4 regions of the Mesorhizobium sp. USDA 4132 genome follow, and region 2 is predicted to be linked to each of the others. Evidence: riboswitches for the same ligand, from Rfam matches in the RefSeq annotation. Region 2 holds a riboswitch; each other region holds the start of a gene.
The links. A riboswitch is a leader RNA that binds a small molecule or an ion and turns the genes downstream of it on or off. The one in region 2 is predicted to bind cobalamin.
Positions count from the first base shown of each region.

Region 1 (4,459 bases), 1.1 Mb from region 2:
ATTTTCAATCAGAAAACAACGCCACACGCGGGATTCCGTTCCTGGAGCCACGCCCCGTGCCGATCAACGCCGATCACGAATTGGCGATCAGGCGACGATCGAAAGTTTCGCCTGGTCGCCCTGCAGCCGATTGACCATGAAGTTCGAGTACCATTCGACGAACTGCATGACGCCGCCTTCGTGGAGTGGCGAGTAAGGACCGGGCTCGTAGGCGGGCGAGCGGATGCCGAAAGCGTTTTCCTCCACGATCTGACGGTCCTGGTCGTTGGTCATGTTCCAGACATGGGTCAGTTCTTCGAGATTGTAGTCGACGCCCTCGACCGCGTCCTTGTGGACCAGCCATTTGGTGGTAACCGCCGTTTCTTCCGGCCCGAGCGGGGTGACGCGGAACGAGATCGCGTGGTCACCGAGAATGTGGTTCCAGCTGCTTGGATAGTGGAACAGCAGCATGGTGCCGATCGAATTGATCGTCACGTCGTCGGAGAGTTTGCGCTGTACGGCGTTGCGGCCGCTCATCGTATAGCTCTCGGCATCCTCGATCAGCGGCATGCGCGCGACGCGGAACTGGCCGGTCTCGTCCATCCGGAACTCGCTCGGCAACCCGGCCGTCTCACAGCGCTGCCAATGGGCGGCGATGACCGGATCGTCCTTGGCGCCCTGGACACCGGTCGCGGTCGGCGATTCCGGATAGGTGCGGCAGAGTTCCGGGTGGTTGGCGGCGCAGTGGTAACACTCGCGGTTGTTTTCCCAGACGAGCTTCCAGTTGCCCTTTTCGATGATCGTCGACTGGTGCGCGACCTTGGCTTCCGACAGGCGGTGCGGGGCCATATAAGGCTCGATGGCGGCGCGAACCGGCGCGAAATCCGGCGCCTCGTTGGCAAGACAGATGAAGATAAAGCCGGCGACGCTCTCGCAATGGACCTTCTTCATGCTGAATTGGGTCTTGTCGAAGTCCTGGCCCATCTGGCGACCGACCAGAAGCGAGCCGTCCAGCTCGTAGGTCCATTGATGGTAGGGACAAACGAGCCGCACCGCCGAGCCATGTTCCTTGGTGCAGACACGGCTGCCACGATGGCGGCAGGTATTGTGCAGCGCCCGGATCTGGTTGTCGCGGCCGCGCACGATAACGACCGGATAATCGCCGATCTGCAGGGTGAAATAGGCGCCGGCCTTGGGCAGCTCGCAATCATGCCCGACGAACAGCCAGTCGCGGTACCAGATCATTTCCAGATCGAGCTTGAAATAGGCGGGATCGGTATAGAAGGGCTGTTCGAGGCTGAACCCCTCGCGGCGGTTCTTGAGCTGCCGCAGGGCCTGATTGCGAATTTCCATATACTTCCCTTCCTCGTCAATGTGGACAGCGGAAGGACATGGAAATGCCGGCCGGCCCCCAGGCCCGCCCCAAACCCTGTCCCGAACGCCCGCCGCGTCCGGTCGTCATCTTTTGTCCCGAGGCTGGTTTCCGGGCTCAGGAGCTGTCCGTTGCGGGACGGGCTCGGCGCCTTCCCGGGCGGCCTTTTCGGCTCTTTCCCAGTGGCCTGTACCAAGCTTTCTTGCTCCACCACCGTTGCGGGGGCAGCGCCGGATCAAGGTTTCGAAGACCCCTGCCGGCTTCCCAATTCTCCGCCTTCCCTAGACAGGCGGCACCTCAAGATCGAGGCGGATATAATCATCGAGCGGGCGTGTCGCATAGGCGACATTGCGACATCGGCAACCGCGTTGGCGACAGCGGCGAAACGGCCCGGAATGCAACACTCCAGCCCCGCGAAAGCGAAACCTGTCATTAAGGGATAAGCCATAAAATCCCGGCTCGAATGGGAGCGATGCCACCGTGCAGGCCAAGGGGAAAATCCGTTACTATAAAGCTCCTCCACCAAAGCCTCCGGCGCCGGTGGCAGTGAAGACCGCTGCCCATTCCGAATTCCTTCGGACGGGGCGCATCGCCCGCTACAATCCGATCTGGCTGCCGGAAGAGCGCCGTTATCTCACCCATGACGAGGTCGCCGAGCGCACAGGCAAAAGGCTGGAGGCGGCCGGCGAGACAAGCCACAACCGGATCAACTCCTTCCATCGCTCGATCAAGTTTCCGAAGATCATCTTTCACCACACGCTCGATGAGCGGCCGCATCTCGGCTATTGCCATGTCACGGCGGCAAAAACGCAACTTGCCCACGGCGTGCCGGTCAGCTGGTCCTTCTACATTGCCAATTTCGTCTCGGAGATGGGCGGGGAGGAAACGTTCTTCGAGCGTATCAGCACGGCCTATTCGCGCATGTATTTCGCCGTTGCTGTCGAACGAGAGGCCGGCCAGCCGCTGCAGATCAACCGCTCGATCCGCAAGAACGGCCTTCTGTTCCGGACCAACGATCCGATGGAAGCGATCAAGAACGTGCTGATGCTCGGCACCTCCAACGAAATGCTCCGCGAGATCATCAAAAAGCTATGAAGACGCCCGGGTCCGCGTTATTGACGGGCGGATATGACGGCTCAAATCATCGACATCACCCGGGACCATGACGGCGCGCTTGCCCAGGCCTGCGCCGTGCTCGGCGACGGCCTTCCCGTGGCGATCCCGACCGAGACGGTCTACGGGCTTGCGGCCGATGCCACCAATCCCGCCGCCATCACCCGCATCTACGAGACCAAGGGCCGGCCGCGCTTCAATCCGCTGATCTGCCATATGTCGGATCTTGCCATGGCCGAGCGTTATGCCGACTTCGATCCGATTTCGAAAAAGCTTGGCCAAGCCTTCTGGCCGGGCCCCCTCACCCTGATCCTGGCCCTGAAGCCCGAAAGCGGCATCCACGCGCTGGCGACGGCCGGGCTCGACACGGTCGGCATCCGGCTTCCCAAGGGCTTCGCTTCCGATCTGATCCGCGCCTTCGGCAAGCCGCTTGCGGCGCCGAGCGCCAACACGTCCGGCAAGGTGAGCCCAACCAGCGCCGCCCATGTGGCCGACGACCTGGGCGACAAGCTGGCTTTGATCATCGACGGCGGCGCGGCTCCGGTCGGTGTCGAATCGACCATCGTTCGTGTCGAGGATGGCGTGATCCGGCTGCTGCGGCCGGGTGGGGTGGCCGTGGAAGAGATCGAGAAGGCAACCGGTCTTGCGGTGATCCGGCCTGAGGGACCGGCGGCGATCATCGAGGCTCCCGGCATGCTCGCTTCCCATTACGCGCCAGGAGCGGCGGTCAGGCTCAATGCCGACCATGTCGAGACCGGCGAGGCATTGATCCGGTTCGGTTCTGCTCCCGTGAAGGGAATGGAACTCGCCGCAGCGGTTTTTGACCTGAGCCGGTCCAGTGATCTTGCACAGGCGGCGGCAAACCTGTTCGATTACCTGAAGCGGGCCGACGCCACCGGCGCCGCCAGTATCGCCGTCACGCCCATTCCCGACCATGGGCTCGGCGAAGCGATCAACGACCGGCTGGCGAGGGCGGCTGCCCCACGGGAATAAGCCGGGCAAAGGAGGAGGAGACGCTGATGGATATTTCCGGGCTGAAACCAGAACTTCTCGACCGCTTCGCCGCGATCGTCGGCGAAAATCACGTGCTGCGCGATGCCAATGATCTTGCGCCGCATCTGGTCGAGGGCCGCGGGCTCTACAAGGGTTCTTCGCCGATGCTGCTGAAACCGGGCTCGGTCGAGGAAGTGTCCGCGATCCTGAAGCTTGCGAGCGAGACCGGCACGCCGATCGTGCCGCAGACCGGCAATACCGGCCTTGTGGGAGGCCAGACGCCGCGCACCGGCGGCAGCGACCTGATCGTCTCGCTCGAACGCATGAACCGCATCCGTGACGTCGATCCGGTCGCAAACGTGCTGGTCGCCGACGGCGGCGCCATTCTTGCCGACGTGCAGAAGGCGGCGGAAGCCGTCGACCGGCTATTTCCCCTGTCGCTCGGCTCAGAGGGCTCCTGCCGCATCGGCGGCAACCTCTCCACCAATGCCGGCGGTACTGCCGTGCTCGCCTATGGCAATACCCGCCAACTCTGCCTCGGGCTCGAAGTGGTGCTGCCGACCGGCGAGATCTGGGACGGCCTGCGCCGGCTCAAGAAGGACAATACCGGCTACGATCTGCGCGACCTGTTCATCGGCGCGGAAGGCACGCTCGGCATCATTACCGGCGCGGTGCTGAAACTTTTTCCGCAGCCGGTCGGGCACCAGGTCGCACTTGCCGGCCTCAATTCGCCGGCAGACGCGTTAAAACTCTTCGAGCGGGCCTCGAACCTCTGCGGCACGGCGCTGACCGGTTTCGAGCTGATGCCGCGCATCGGCATCGAATTCGTGGTCCGGCATATAGAGGGCGTGCGCGATCCGCTCTCCGAGCCGCATCCATGGTACGCGCTGATCGACATCTCGACCTCGGATTCCGCCGAGACGGCTAGTTCCATGGTACAATCGCTGCTCGAACAGGGTTTCGAGGCAGGCCTCATCCGCGACGCCGTGATCGCCTCCTCCG
Region 1 covers NZ_JBWCCP010000001.1:1,001,068-1,005,526, reverse strand. The annotation lists gene ACZ9IU_RS05105 (aromatic ring-hydroxylating oxygenase subunit alpha) at 88-1,332, opposite strand; cobalamin riboswitch at 1,437-1,666, opposite strand; gene ACZ9IU_RS05100 (DUF6656 family protein) at 1,850-2,446, shown strand; gene ACZ9IU_RS05095 (L-threonylcarbamoyladenylate synthase) at 2,480-3,457, shown strand; gene ACZ9IU_RS05090 (FAD-binding oxidoreductase) at 3,484-4,459, shown strand, end outside.
Region 1: linked by a shared signal. The riboswitch ahead of ACZ9IU_RS05105 (aromatic ring-hydroxylating oxygenase subunit alpha) and the one ahead of bluB (5,6-dimethylbenzimidazole synthase) in region 2 are both predicted to bind cobalamin.

Region 2 (4,459 bases):
GACGAGGGGATTACCGAAGAGAACCTCCAGAGCCGCGCCCGCGGCACGATCCTGATGGCGATCTCCAACAAGTTCGGCTCGATGGTGGTGACGACCGGCAACAAGTCGGAAATGTCGGTCGGCTACGCAACGCTCTACGGCGACATGAACGGCGGCTTCAATCCGATCAAGGACCTCTACAAGATGCAGGTCTACGCGCTGGCCGCCTGGCGCAACGAACACCTGCCGCCGACGGCTCTTGGCCCAAGCGGCGAGGTGATCCCGAAGAACATCATCTCCAAGGCCCCGTCCGCGGAACTCAGACCCAACCAGACCGACCAGGATTCGCTGCCGCCCTATCCGGTGCTCGACGACATTCTCGAATGCCTCGTCGAGCTGGAAATGGGCACCGAGGAGATCGTCGCCCGCGGCCACGACATCGCGACTGTTCACCGGATCGAACACCTGCTCTATCTCGCCGAATACAAGCGGCGCCAATCGGCGCCGGGCGTCAAGATCACCAAGAAGAATTTTGGCCGCGACCGGCGCTATCCGATCACCAACCGTTTCCGCGACCGGTAGGAGAGGATCATGGCCCCGCGCAGCTCGGTCGAGATCTTCAATATCCGGACGAGGGCGATGCGAGTGGTCTGGCAGACGGAAGCCCTGTTCGAGGCGCCCAACTGGTCGCCGGACGGGCGTTACCTGATGCTCAACAGCGAGGGCCTGATCTATCGTCTGTCGCCGGACGGTGACGGCGAGCCTGAACCGGTCGATACCGGCTTTGCCCGCCAATGCAACAACGACCACGGCATTTCGCCGGACGGTTCGCTGATCGCCATTTCCGACAAGGTAGAGTTCGGCAAGTCGACGATCTATGTGCTTCCCGCCGGCGGCGGCGTGCCGCGGCTGGTGACCCGGAACCTGCCGTCCTACTGGCATGGCTGGTCGCCGGACGGAAAAAACTTCGCCTATTGCGGCATCCGCGGCGACGAGTTCGACATCTATACGATCGGCATCGAAGGTGGCGCAGAGAAGCGGCTGACATTCGGCGAGGGCCGCAATGACGGGCCGGACTATTCGCCGGATGGAAAATGGATCTATTTCAATTCCAGTCGCACCGGGCTGATGCAGATCTGGCGCGTCCCGGCCGCAGGCGGCGCCGCGGAGCGGATCACCGACGGCGGTTACGGCGACTGGTTTCCGCATCCGTCTCCGAAGGGTGACAAGATCGTTTTTGTTTCCTACGACGCCGATGTCTTCGACCACCCGCGCGATCTCGACGTCCGCGTCAGGCTGATGGACATGGACGGCGGCAATGTCGAAACGCTGTTCGAGCTTTTCGGCGGGCAAGGCACGATGAATTCGCCGAACTGGTCGCCTGATGGCGATGAGTTTGCCTATGTGCGCTATTTCCCTGTCGCATGAACGCCTTGCGCCGAAGATAGCGTGAGGGCATAAACGATCCTGTCAGGTGCCGGCGACAAGCCGGAGAATCGGGAATCCGGGGTGGAACCGGAACGTGCCCAACGCTGTGAGGTGGACGCTCGGCCGCAGGATATGAGAGCCACTGGGATTTTCTCGGGAAGGCGGCGGTGGAGGCGGACGAAGCCAAGTCAGAAGACCGGCCTGACGAGATAGACCAGCCCGCGCGGACGGCGGAACGGTTTCGGACCTCTTTTTGCCCAAAGGCTTCAAGCCGGGAAGGCGAGGGAGCGACGGCATTGTTGGGGACTTGACGATGCAGACTGATCCTTTCGCCCATGCCTTGCTGCCTGCCGGCGAGTTTTCCAAGGTCGAACGCGCCGCCGTCTACCGGGCGATCGAGACACGCCGCGACGTGCGCGACCAGTTCCTGCCCGATCCGCTGCCGGACGACCTGGTGATGCGGCTGCTTGGCGCCGCGCATTCGGCACCCTCGGTCGGCTTCATGCAGCCTTGGAATTTCATCCTCATCCGCGATCCGGCGGTACGCGAGGCGGCTCGTGCCGCCTTCTCGCGCGCCAATGACGAAGCCGTGGAGATGTTTGCCGACGAAAGCCGCGACCTCTACCGCAGTCTCAAGCTCGAAGGCATCGTCAAGGCGCCGCTGTCGATCTGCGTCACCTGCGATCCGGACCGCGCCGGTCCGGTCGTGCTCGGCCGCACTCACAATCCGCGCATGGATGCCTATTCGACCGTCTGCGCCGTGCAGAACCTCTGGCTCGCGGCAAGGGCCGAGGGCGTCGGTGTTGGCTGGGTCAGCATTTTCCGCGACGAGGACGTGCGCGGACTGCTCGGTATTCCCGACCGTGTCGAGATCGTCGCCTGGCTCTGCCTCGGTTATGTCGATCGGCTCTACGGCGAACCCGAACTGGCGCTCAAGGGCTGGCGCCAGCGTTTAGGCCTGGACGCGCTGATCTTTCAGGACCGATGGGACAGCCGCTGACTATTGCTGCGGCTGCGGTCCTGCCGATTTCGGATTGGTGAGATCAATACCCGCTTCGGGCAGGAAGGTCGGCCCGACGGTGCGCACCTTTTTGCTTGGGTCGTATGGCCGCTCCGGCGGCGGCGTGAGCACTGGCGGCGGGACTGCGGTTGCCTGCGGCTTTTGCGGTGGGTGGGTGCGCAGGTTGGTAATTCCGGAATAAGGCTCCTCTTGCCTGGGAAGCTCGATGCCCGGCACCTTTCGCTTGTCGTCGACTACAGGCGGCAGCGGCTCGAAAGAAGGGATGCAGCGCTGTTCGCGAATGGCGGCGAGAATGGCATTCCGCTCTTCCGAGGGCAGGATCATCTGCCGCGAACCGTTGCGCTCAGCTGTCAGCGTGTCGCGGCTCTGCTCCATTCTGTCCAGCGCATCCCGCATCTGGCCGCAGACCTCGGCATTGGGGCCGCCGAGAACCACGACGCTGCCGTTGCCGCAGCCGGCTCGGCGCATGTCGACCCGCAGTTCGCGGATATCGGCATTATATTCGCCGAGCTGCTGGGCATAGCTGCGCGCCGCGGACGTGTTGCCGATGATCTCCGGGCTGTTTCCAAGTTTCCGGTAGAGCGCTGCGCAAACGGCAGGGTCTCCCGCCAGCGCTGCAGCAGGCAAAAACAAGAGCGGTATGGTCAGCAGGCCGCGAAGCGGTATCGGCAATTCCGGCATCCTCTCCTTTAGTAGAAGATGCCATCATGGAACGTGCCGGTTGATAATCTCATAAGGCCGCGATCACCGCACGGTGAAATCTATCCAGGGGCCGGCTGAGCCCCGGACGGGCTCAAATCATCGCATCGAGAGAGTTATGCAACTAAGGATTGAAATTGCAGATTAGGTTGCGATGCTTCCACGACGGCGAGTGCCGCCATGTTCACCACGCCGCGCGACGTGACCGAGGACGACAGGATATGCGCCGGCTGGGCCGCCCCGAGAAGAATCGGGCCGACATGCAGGGCATCCGTGAGGTTGCGGACGAGACCGAGCGAGATGTTGGCCGCATCGAGGTTCGGGAAAACCAGCAGGTTGGCTTCGCCGGTCAGCGAACTGTCCGGCATGGCCCGCTTGCGCAGCGTTTCCGACAATGCCGAACCACCCTGCATTTCGCCGTCCACTTCCAGCTCCGGCGCCCGCTGGCGCACCAGCTTCAGAGCAGCCCGCATCTTCTGCGCACTCTCGGAATCGCGCGAGCCGAAATTCGAGTGGCAGATCAGCGCTGCCTTCGGGGTGATGCCGAACCGGCGGATTTCTTCCGCCGCCAAAATGGTGATCTCGGCAATTTCCTGTGCGGATGGGTTGTAATTGACGAACGTGTCGGTGAAGAACATCGCGCCTCGCTGGGAAATCACCAGGCTGAGGCCCGAGAAAGCGCAGACGCCCGGACGCTTGCCGATGATCTGGTTCACGTCGCTAAGGTGCTTGTCATAACGGCCCTCGACGCCGCAGATCAGCGCATCCGCATCGCCGCGCTTGACCGCCAGCGCGCCGATCACCGTATTGTTGGTGCGCACGATCGTGCGTGCCGCTTCCGGATTGATGCCTTCGCGGCCGACCAGTGCGAAATATTCGTCGACATAGTCGCGGTAGCGTGGATCGTCTTCCGGGTTGACCACGGCGAAATCGACATTCGGGCGGATGCGGATGCCGAAACGGGCAAGCCGCGCCTCGATGACGGAAGGACGGCCGATCAGGATCGGCGTCGCGGTCTTTTCCTCAAGCAGAACCTGGGCTGCGCGCAACACGCGCTCGTCCTCGCCTTCCGAAAAGATCACCCGGTTCTTTTCCGAAACCTTGGCGGCGCTGAAGATCGGCTTCATGACGAAACCGGAGCGCCAGACGAAGCGGTTCAGCTGATCCAGATACGCCTCGAAATCATGGATAGGCCGCGATGCGACGCCGGTCTCGGCGGCAGCCTTGGCAACCGCCGGCGCAATGCGCAGGATGAGGCGCGGATCGAAGGGCGAGGGGATCAGATAGTCTGCGCCAAAAATCGGCGACTCGCCGGAATAGGCGCGCGCCGCG
Region 2 covers NZ_JBWCCP010000001.1:2,062,459-2,066,917, forward strand. The annotation lists gene ACZ9IU_RS10735 (NAD+ synthase) at 1-561, shown strand, start outside; gene ACZ9IU_RS10740 (TolB family protein) at 571-1,407, shown strand; cobalamin riboswitch at 1,435-1,626, shown strand; gene bluB (5,6-dimethylbenzimidazole synthase) at 1,721-2,407, shown strand; gene ACZ9IU_RS10750 (hypothetical protein) at 2,408-3,100, opposite strand; gene ACZ9IU_RS10755 (NADP-dependent malic enzyme) at 3,244-4,459, opposite strand, start outside.

Region 3 (4,459 bases), on a different contig from region 2:
TTGGCGTTGTCGTCACCTCACTCTACTATTCCGAATTCGCCAACATCATCGATACGCTGCAATCAGCTTTGCTGGAGCATGACCTGCAGGTCATGCTCGCCAATACAAGGTACAATGCCGACCAGGAGCTGCGTCTCGTCCGGTCCATCCTGAGCTGGCGGCCGGCGGCCGTTGCCATCATCGGCGTCGACCATCCCCCGAAAGTCGTCGAGCTTCTCAAGGCAGCCGACATCCCGATCATCGAGATGTGGGACACGGGCGGTGAAGTGATTGATACCGCCGTTGGGTTCGATCATGCACGTGTCGGCGCAGCGCAAGCCAACCATCTCATAGGTCAGGGTTATCGGCGCCTGGCTTTCGTTGGCAGCGTTCGCGAAAACGATAAACGCGCCCAGAAGCGTTTGAGCGGGCTGGAAGCTGCGGCAGCGACGGCCGGCCTCCCCGACATCGTCAAGCATACGGCGCAGCAAGGCGGCAGCCCCGAACTCGGGGAGCGGCTTGCAACCGAGCTTCTGGAACGCCATCCCGAGATCGACGCAATCGCCTGCAACAGCGATGTCGTTGCGTTTGGCGTGCTTCGGGCACTGCGGAAACTCGGCCGGCGCGTTCCCCAAGATATCGGCGTTGTTGGATTTGGAGACAACGAGGCGGCGAGCTGCGTTAGTCCCTCCCTAACGACGGTTCGCCCTGATCGCGAGCGTATTGGCAAGCTGACGGCCGAGGCGATCGTCGCACGGATCAACGATGCCAAATCATACACCGCACCCGTCGAATGGGAGCTTATCGTCCGGGAAAGTACAGTTCGATAGCTCCCGGCCATCCAAGGCGGTTGAAGCGTTCGTCTCCAGCGTTCGTTCGACATCCCACTCTCGGTCCATCTCCGCCAGTCTTGTTTCGATCTGCATCGCGATCCGGCAAATGTCGATCATCGCATTCTCGGGGATTGACAACGATCGCGTTTGTTATGTTATAACATAATAACTAATGATCGAAGCTACCGTCAATCTGGAGACAAGTCATGTCACGGCAGAAATCTCAACCAACTCCGGTGACCGTTTTGACCGGCTATCTCGGTGCTGGCAAAACCAAGCTTCTCAACCGCATCCTGACGGAGCCGCACGGAAAGAAGTTCGCCGTCGATGAGATCGGGATCGACAAGCGAGGGCCGTCACCCGCCTCGTCTTTTCTCACTCGAAACCGTCTGCTGACAGCTGTCGCGTCAGGCCTCATCTTTGCTGCTTCCGGAGCGTTTGCCGATGATGATCATGAGACGAAAGAGGCATGGCGCCTGTTTGTCGGCGATCATACGAATCCAGTCGTCCGCGCCATCGACTTCGAGAACGGCAAGGAACTCGGCCGCTACGACGTCAAGGGTCCTGCGGCGCTGACCGCCAGCGCGTCCGGCCGGAGCGTATTCGCCACGCAGTCGGATCATGACATCGTGCACGTCCTCAAGACTGGCATCGATTTCTCCGATCACGGGGAGCATCGGGACCTGGAGGTTTCCGAGGTGGGGCTGTTGCCCGTGACTTTCGAGGGCAAGCGTCCTTTCCACGTCGTTCCACATGACGACCATGCGATCCTCTTTTACGATCGAGGCGGCAAGGCGGATATCATCGACGAAACGGCTCTTCTCGAAGGCAGGGCTGACGTGAAGACAGTCGACACGACGAAGCCGCATCACGGCGTAGCGGTGACGATGGGTCGTTTCGTGCTGGTGTCGGTCCCAAACACTGAAGTCGAAACCAAGCCCGACGAACTGCCGCCGAGGGTCGGTCTTCGCGTCGTCGATGAAGCGGGCAAGCAGCTCGGTGACGTCGCGAAATGCACCGATCTTCACGGCGAGGCCACTTCGTCCCTGCTGGTTGCTTTCGGTTGCAAGGAAGGCGTTCTTGTCGCCCGTCCTGGCGGACTTGATGGACCGAAACTGGAAATGCTCGCTTACCCCATCTGACATGCCGAAAGGTTCGACTGGTACCTTGCTTGGCGGTAAGGCAATGCAGTTCTTCCTCGGCAACTACGGCGAGGACAAAATCGTCCTGATCGATCCGGACAGCGAGAAGCACTTCCGGCTGATCGCCCTGCCCACCCGCCGCGTCGACTTCCTGCTGGACCCAGCAACGCCGCGCAGTGCCTACATCCTGACGGAGGACGGTGATCTTCATGTGCTGGACGTGATCAAGGGCGAGATCGTTCGCAAAGCCAAGGTCACCGAGCCCTACAGCAAGGACGGCCATTGGCGTGATCCGCGTCCGCGCCTTGCCGTTGCGGACGGTCATATCGTCATTACCGATCCGCGGCACTCGCTGGTTCGCGTCGTCGATGCGGAAAGCCTGAAGGAGGTCCGTACGATTCCCGTCGAAGGAAAACCCTTTACGATCGTTGCCGTCGGCGGCTCCGGGGCATCGCATTGATGCGATGATGCGGCATGAAGCGGCGCCGTTGACAGTCGGCAGAGGGAGTGTAGGTTGGCGGCGTCAAGGTTCTTCCATCCCGCGATGGAAGCTAAGAGGGAATCCGGTAAAAACCGGAGCTGTCCCGCAACTGTGAGCGGTGAGCCGTTCGTCCAACATGTCACTGGCAGTCAATGCCGGGAAGACGGACGATGAAGGCTTTGACCCGCGAGCCAGGAGACCTGCCTGACGATAGAAGTTCCGTGGTCGGGGTGTGCCACAGGAATGACGGTTCCGTCGGGCCATCGTGCCTGCCGCAACCTTCATTTTTGCTGCCTCCTCCTTGAGTGAGACGAAGGCAGTGAAAACACAGGGATTATCTTCCCAGAACGTATCCGGGCGCGCCGTCCTGCTGATTGCGAAATCCGCCTTTGCGGCATCGCCGCATCTGGAAATGCAACGGCTCGCGAAACTTGCAGCCGGCGTGACCGGAGCCGGAACGGTTCGGGTCGCCTTTACCGAACAGGGTACCCCCTCCCTGCGCGACGCGCTGTCCGATCTGCTCGACGAGGATGTCGAAACCGTCGTTATCGTGCCGCTCGTCCTGCCCATGGAGCCGAGTTTCCTTATCTGGCTGACGAAATCGCTGAAGCGCTGGAAAGCGGTCGATAGCCGGCGCTGGCCGGCCCTTTCGATCACCCGGGATATCGCCTCGAGCACGTTGATGGCGCGGCTGATAGGCGAACTGCTCGAAACCGCCGAAGCACTGGACGTGCCGCAGACCGACACGCCGCCCGTTGCCGAGGGATCGCTCGTGCCGGCCCAGAAACGTCGCGTGCTCGTCTGCCAGGGCGGTCCCTGCAACGCGGCTGGAGCCGATGTGATCTGGGGACATCTGCGCAACCAGCAGGAGCGGCAGAAACTGCGCACTGCCGGCGACGGCACGATGACCGCAAAATCCACCTGTCTCGGCCCCTGCAATCTGGCGCCCGTGCTGCAGGTATTTCCGGAAGGAACCTATTACGGCGGCGTCAACGAAGATGCGATCGACCGGATCATCGGCGAGCACCTGCTCGGCGGTGGGATCGTCGAGGACTTCGCCTATCACCCAACGGGCCGCAAGCAGCGGCTTCGCACCCCATCCGAACAGAACAAGAGGAAAGAGAATTGACGTCGCACACTCTATCGCGCCTGGCCGCCGCCTGGCTCAGTGCCGCCATCTTTGTCACCGCAGGCACTGTCTTCGCTGCCGAGCCGGTTCGCGTCGGCGCCACCTACATCACCAATGGCACGGATCCGGCCAAGGGCTCGAACGGCTGGGCGCTGGTCAGCCACGGGGTCGGCGAGAACCTCTTCACCGTCGATCGGGACGGCAAGCTCGTGCCTGAACTGGCCGAAAAGGCGCAGCGCACCGGCGACCTGACCTGGACCGTGACCCTGAAACACGGCCGCCTGTTTTCCGACGGCACGCCGATGACAGCCAAAGCGCTGGCGGCGGGCTTCGACAACACATTCGCCAGCAACAAGGCGGCGCTCGCCACCGGTGGCAAGCTGACATTCGAGGCGGCCGATGACCTGACGCTGAAGGTGACAACCGAAAAGCCGGTGCCTTTCATCCAGGCGCTCTTCGCCGAATGGCCGCTGATCGCCTACAAACCCACCTCGGCCGGCAACGCCGTCTTCAGCGGTCCTTACCGGATCTCCGCCTTCAAGACGGATGCCTCGATCACGCTGGAGCCCAACGTGCATTTCGCCGGCGCCGACAAGCGTTCGCCGGTTAATTTCCGCAAGTTCGGTGATGCCCAGACCCTGACGCTGGCGCTGGAGGCCGGCGAGCTCGATTTGGCTTTCGGCTTGCCGTCGGAAGTCGTGAGCCGGCTCCAGACAAACCCTGATCTGGCAATCAAGTCGTTCCCGGTCGGATACCAGTATCTCGCTTTTTTCAACACTGCCCGGCCGCCGATGGATGATGTGAAGGTGCGCCAGGCGATCGATCTGGCCTTCGACCGCAAGGAGCTTGCCACCGCGATCAACGGTGGCGACCCCGCCACCGGCGCCTACGCCTC
Region 3 covers NZ_JBWCCP010000002.1:826,739-831,197, reverse strand. The annotation lists gene ACZ9IU_RS26605 (LacI family DNA-binding transcriptional regulator) at 1-809, shown strand, start outside; gene ACZ9IU_RS26600 (YncE family protein) at 1,019-1,954, shown strand; gene ACZ9IU_RS26595 (hypothetical protein) at 1,998-2,414, shown strand; cobalamin riboswitch at 2,463-2,657, shown strand; gene ACZ9IU_RS26590 ((2Fe-2S) ferredoxin domain-containing protein) at 2,755-3,564, shown strand; gene ACZ9IU_RS26585 (ABC transporter substrate-binding protein) at 3,561-4,459, shown strand, end outside.
Region 3: linked by a shared signal. The riboswitch ahead of ACZ9IU_RS26590 ((2Fe-2S) ferredoxin domain-containing protein) and the one ahead of bluB (5,6-dimethylbenzimidazole synthase) in region 2 are both predicted to bind cobalamin.

Region 4 (4,459 bases), 2.4 Mb from region 2:
AAACCCCGGATCATCGCCGCATCCTCGGGATCGAGCACCAACCTCGTGCCGGCAAGGCTGGCAATCACCCCGCCGCGGTCGATATCGCCGATCAGCACCACCGGCACGTCGGCGGCCCGGGCAAACCCCATATTGGCGATGTCATTGTGGCGAAGATTGATTTCCGAGGCGCTGCCGGCACCCTCGACCAGCACGAGATCAGCCTGATTGCGGAGGATTTCGAAACTTTCCAGAACCCGCGGCATGAGCCCGGGCTTGAGGCTCTGATACTCGGCGGCCTTGGCATTGCCTTCGACCCTGCCTTGCACCACCACCTGCGCACCCACCTCGCTCTGCGGCTTCAGGAGCACCGGGTTCATGTGGACGCTGAGCGGTGCGCCGGCGGCACGCGCCTGCAGCGCCTGCGCCCGGCCGATTTCGCCGCCATCCGCGGTGACCGCGGCATTGTTCGACATGTTCTGCGGCTTGAAAGGCATGATCTTCAGGCCGCGTAGCGTAAAGGCGCGGGCAAGCCCGGCCACGACCAGCGACTTGCCCACATCCGAGCCCGTTCCCTGAAACATCAGCGCCCGAGCTGGCTTGACCCCAACCATGGCTAAAACTCGATGCCGGCCTGGGCCTTCACGCCCGCCTTGAAGTGGTGTTTGACCAGCGACATCTCGGTCACCATGTCGGCGGCCTCGATCAGCGCCGGCTTGGCGTTGCGGCCGGTGACGACCACATGCAGATCCAGCCGCCGTGCCTGTAACGCGGCGACGATCTTGTCGAGATCGAGATAGTCATAACGGAGCGCGATGTTGAGTTCGTCGAGGATGACGAGCCCGATCGTCTCGTCCGCCATCAGCTCGAGTGCCTTTTCCCAGGCCTTTTCCGCCGCGGCGACGTCGCGCTTCAGGTCCTGGGTCTCCCAGGTAAAACCTTCACCCATCGTGTGCCAGGCGACGCGGTCGCCGAAGACGGCAAGCGCCGGCTGCTCCCCAGTCGACCAGGCGCCCTTGATGAACTGCACGACGCCGACCCGGCGGTTGTTGCCGAGCATGCGCAGCGCCAGGCCGAAGGCGGCTGTGGATTTGCCTTTTCCGGAGCCGGTATGGACGATGAGAAGACCCTTTTCCTGGGTCTTCTCTGCCACTTCCGCATCCTGAACCGCCTTGCGGTTCGCCATCTTGGCGCGGTGACGCTCGACGGACGCCTCATCGATCTCCTTCACCGGGAAGCGAGCTTCGCCGAAGATCCGGCAGAAGCTTCCTCGCCAGCGCGGAACTTTTCGCGGACGACACCGGCCAGCGCACCGAGCACCGCCCAGAACACCAGGTTGGTGGCATAGACGGCGTTGACGAAGCGGGCATAGAGATCCATCGGGACGGCCGTTTCATGGCTGGGCGGCAGCGGCGCGCCGACCAGATGCGGGGCGATCAGCAGCACGACCGCAAGCGCTGCAAATACGGCCGAGCGTGTGTAGGCGAGCAGGCCGAGACCGATTGCCGTGCAGACAGCCGTCGAGACCCACCAGATCTGGCGCGGACCGAGTTCCGCGGCCGGCATGCCGGGCAGTTCCGGCGGCAGGCCAAGGCCGGGCGCGAGAATGACGGTGAGAAAGCCGGCAATGCCGAACATCAGGCCACCGCGCCAGCCCTTGAAGCCGCCGAACGCTTCCGAGGCGGCGATGAGGACAAGGGCAAAACCGATAGCCGACAGCATGTCCGCGGCGAGTGTATAGATGAAACGCTCGAAGCCATCGGCGGGAGCCCAGGCTTCCTCGCCGTGGTGATGCTCGGCGGCGGATGACGCAGCACCTGCGGCAGGTGCTGCGTCATGGCTGTGGCCTGCCTCGGGCGCGGCATTTTCGAACACTTCCGCCCGCAGGATCAGCGGCACGGTGGAGAAACTCTGCATCACGGTCAGCAGCAGTCCGGACAAAAGCCCGGCGATCACCGCCGTGAAGACGATGTTGCGAAACAACGACATTGGGGAGAACTCCTCAGTGGCAGGGGAAGGCGAGCGAGTGGCGCGTGTCATGCGCGGCATTGTGGACGACTTCCAGATGCGAGAAGCCGACAAAGCCGACGATGAACAGGCCGAGCAGGGCCGTCATGCTGAGGGGAATGATCTTCGAAGCGGAAATGGTGACTGCAGCTGCAGCAGAATTCGTAACCATGGTCTCGTCCTTTCGCCCTCCACCCGAGGGCCGTTCACGTTCTTTGCCGCCTCTGGCAGGTCTCCTGGCTCGCGGATCGGACGCCTTCTCCCGCCTTCCCAGAAGTCCGTTGGCCGGATTTCCCAGTGGCATGACGGCCGGACGGCCGTTTTGGTCGAAGACTTTCCGCTTACAGTTGCGGGGGCAGCCGCGGGTTGGACGGCAGAATTCCGTCGCACCGCATTCCCTCTAAAACCCTTTCGGGCACCATAGGCTCGATCACTATAGACGAATTCGCCGTCACGGCAATCGCCTTTGCGACGCATTGACATGGGCCTGCGACCGGGCTTACTTGAAGAGAGATGGTCCCTTTCCGGCAACGGGGAGGGCTAAGAGAGAATGCGGTGCGATCCCTTTTCAGGATCAATGCCGCGGCTGCCCCCGCAACTGTAGGCGGCGAGCCATTGCCTAAAACGGCCATTTGGCCGTCAAGCCACTGGGAAATCCGGCCAACGGTATCCTGGGAAGGCAGGCAAATGGCGACGACCCGCGAGCCAGGAGACCTGCCGTCCGATTAATTTTGCTTCACCGGGCGGGGTGCTCCGGAGGAAGTTTCTCGATCACCGCAGAGGGATTTTCGACCTTCTGCTCCGCGCCCCGATTTTTCGACCCCGGCGGGAACGCGGCTGACCGATGAGTGACCACCGACCAGATGATCCGGCAACCGCCGGCCCGGCAGATGTGACGATTTTCGTCTGCACCAATTGCCGTGACGCGTCCGACGGCGAAATCCGGCCAGGCATCGCACTGATCGCGGCGCTGCGCGAGGCAGCAAGCGGCAAGCCGCTCGCGGTCAAGCCGGTCACCTGCCTTGCCAATTGCGAAAAAAGCCCGAGTGCCGCCTTCAACCACAAGAGCGGCTGGTCCTATGTCTTCGGCCACCTGTCGCTCGACAATGTCGAGGACATCGTCACCGGCGCGATGATGCTGGCCGAGGACGAGCGCGGTTTCCTTCCCCTTCGCGGCCGCCCGACCTGCCTGCGCGGCAAGGGCATGACGGCCCGTATTCCACCCTTTCATCACCACGAGGACATGCCATCATGAGCGTTTCGTTCGACCGCGTTCCCTGCACCGTCGTTACCGGGTTTCTGGGAGCCGGCAAGACCACGCTGATCCGCAACCTGATCGAAAACCTGAAAGGCAAGCGGCTGGCGATCATCGTCAACGAATTCGGCGATGTCGGCATAGACGGCGACGTGCTGAAGGGCTGCGGCATCGAAAGCTGCCCGGAAGACAACATCATCGAGCTTGCCAACGGCTGCATCTGCTGCACCGTGGCGGACGATTTCGTGCCGGCGATCGACCGTATCCTGGCCATCGAACCCTGCGTCGATCACATCCTCATCGAGACCTCCGGCCTCGCGTTGCCGAAACCGCTCGTCCAGGCCTTCCAGTGGCCTGACGTCAAGGCGCGTGTGACGGTTGACGCCGTGATTGCCGTGGTCGACGGACTGGCGCTCGCCGAAGGTCGCGTTGCCGACGATCACGAGGCGCTGGAAGCGCAGCGCGACGCGGACGGTTCGATCGACCATGACGACCCGGTCGAGGAAGTGTTCGAGGACCAGGTGGCCTGTGCCGACATGATCGTGCTCACCAAGAGCGACCTCCTGGATGCCGCCGGCCTCGCGACCGCCAGGGATCGCGTGTCCGCCCATCTGCCGCGTGCCGTGAAAATCGTCGCGGCCGCCAATGGCGCCATCGATCCGGCCGTACTGATTGGCCTCGGCCTCGCCGTCGAGGACGATATCGAAAACCGCAAGACCCATCACGACGACGAACTCGACCACGATCACGACGATTTCGACAGCTTCGTCGTCGATCTGGCCGCAGTCACCGATGCCGAACAGCTCGCCGCCCGCATTTCTGCGACCGCGGAGGCAGAGAACGTGCTGCGCATAAAAGGCTTCGTGGAAGTCGCGAACAAGCCGATGCGCCTGCAGGTTCAGGCGGTAGGATCGCGCGTGAACCATTATTTCGACCGTGCCTGGGCACCCGGCGAAGCGCGGACAAGCCGCCTTGTCGTGATCGGCGAAAAAGGCATCGACCGCGCCGCGATCGAAAGGATGCTGGCCGCATAAGTAGGCCCCGAGGGAAGGATGCACATACTCGCCACCACATCGTCGTCGCTTGACGACCTCATCGAACCGGTCGACCTTAATCAGTCGCCGGCCGACGTGGTGGTGCTGTCCTTTTCAGGCAGCGACCTGAACGGCATTGCGGCCGTCTGGAATTCGGCTGGGTACGGCGGTTTGGATACCCCCC
Region 4 covers NZ_JBWCCP010000001.1:4,436,283-4,440,741, forward strand. The annotation lists gene ACZ9IU_RS21985 (cobyric acid synthase) at 1-593, opposite strand, end outside; gene cobO (cob(I)yrinic acid a,c-diamide adenosyltransferase) at 596-1,210, opposite strand; gene ACZ9IU_RS21995 (CbtA family protein) at 1,207-1,968, opposite strand; gene ACZ9IU_RS22000 (CbtB domain-containing protein) at 1,982-2,158, opposite strand; cobalamin riboswitch at 2,196-2,424, opposite strand; cobalamin riboswitch at 2,484-2,722, shown strand; gene ACZ9IU_RS22005 (DUF1636 family protein) at 2,831-3,241, shown strand; gene cobW (cobalamin biosynthesis protein CobW) at 3,238-4,275, shown strand; gene cobN (cobaltochelatase subunit CobN) at 4,294-4,459, shown strand, end outside.
Region 4: linked by a shared signal. The riboswitch ahead of ACZ9IU_RS22005 (DUF1636 family protein) and the one ahead of bluB (5,6-dimethylbenzimidazole synthase) in region 2 are both predicted to bind cobalamin.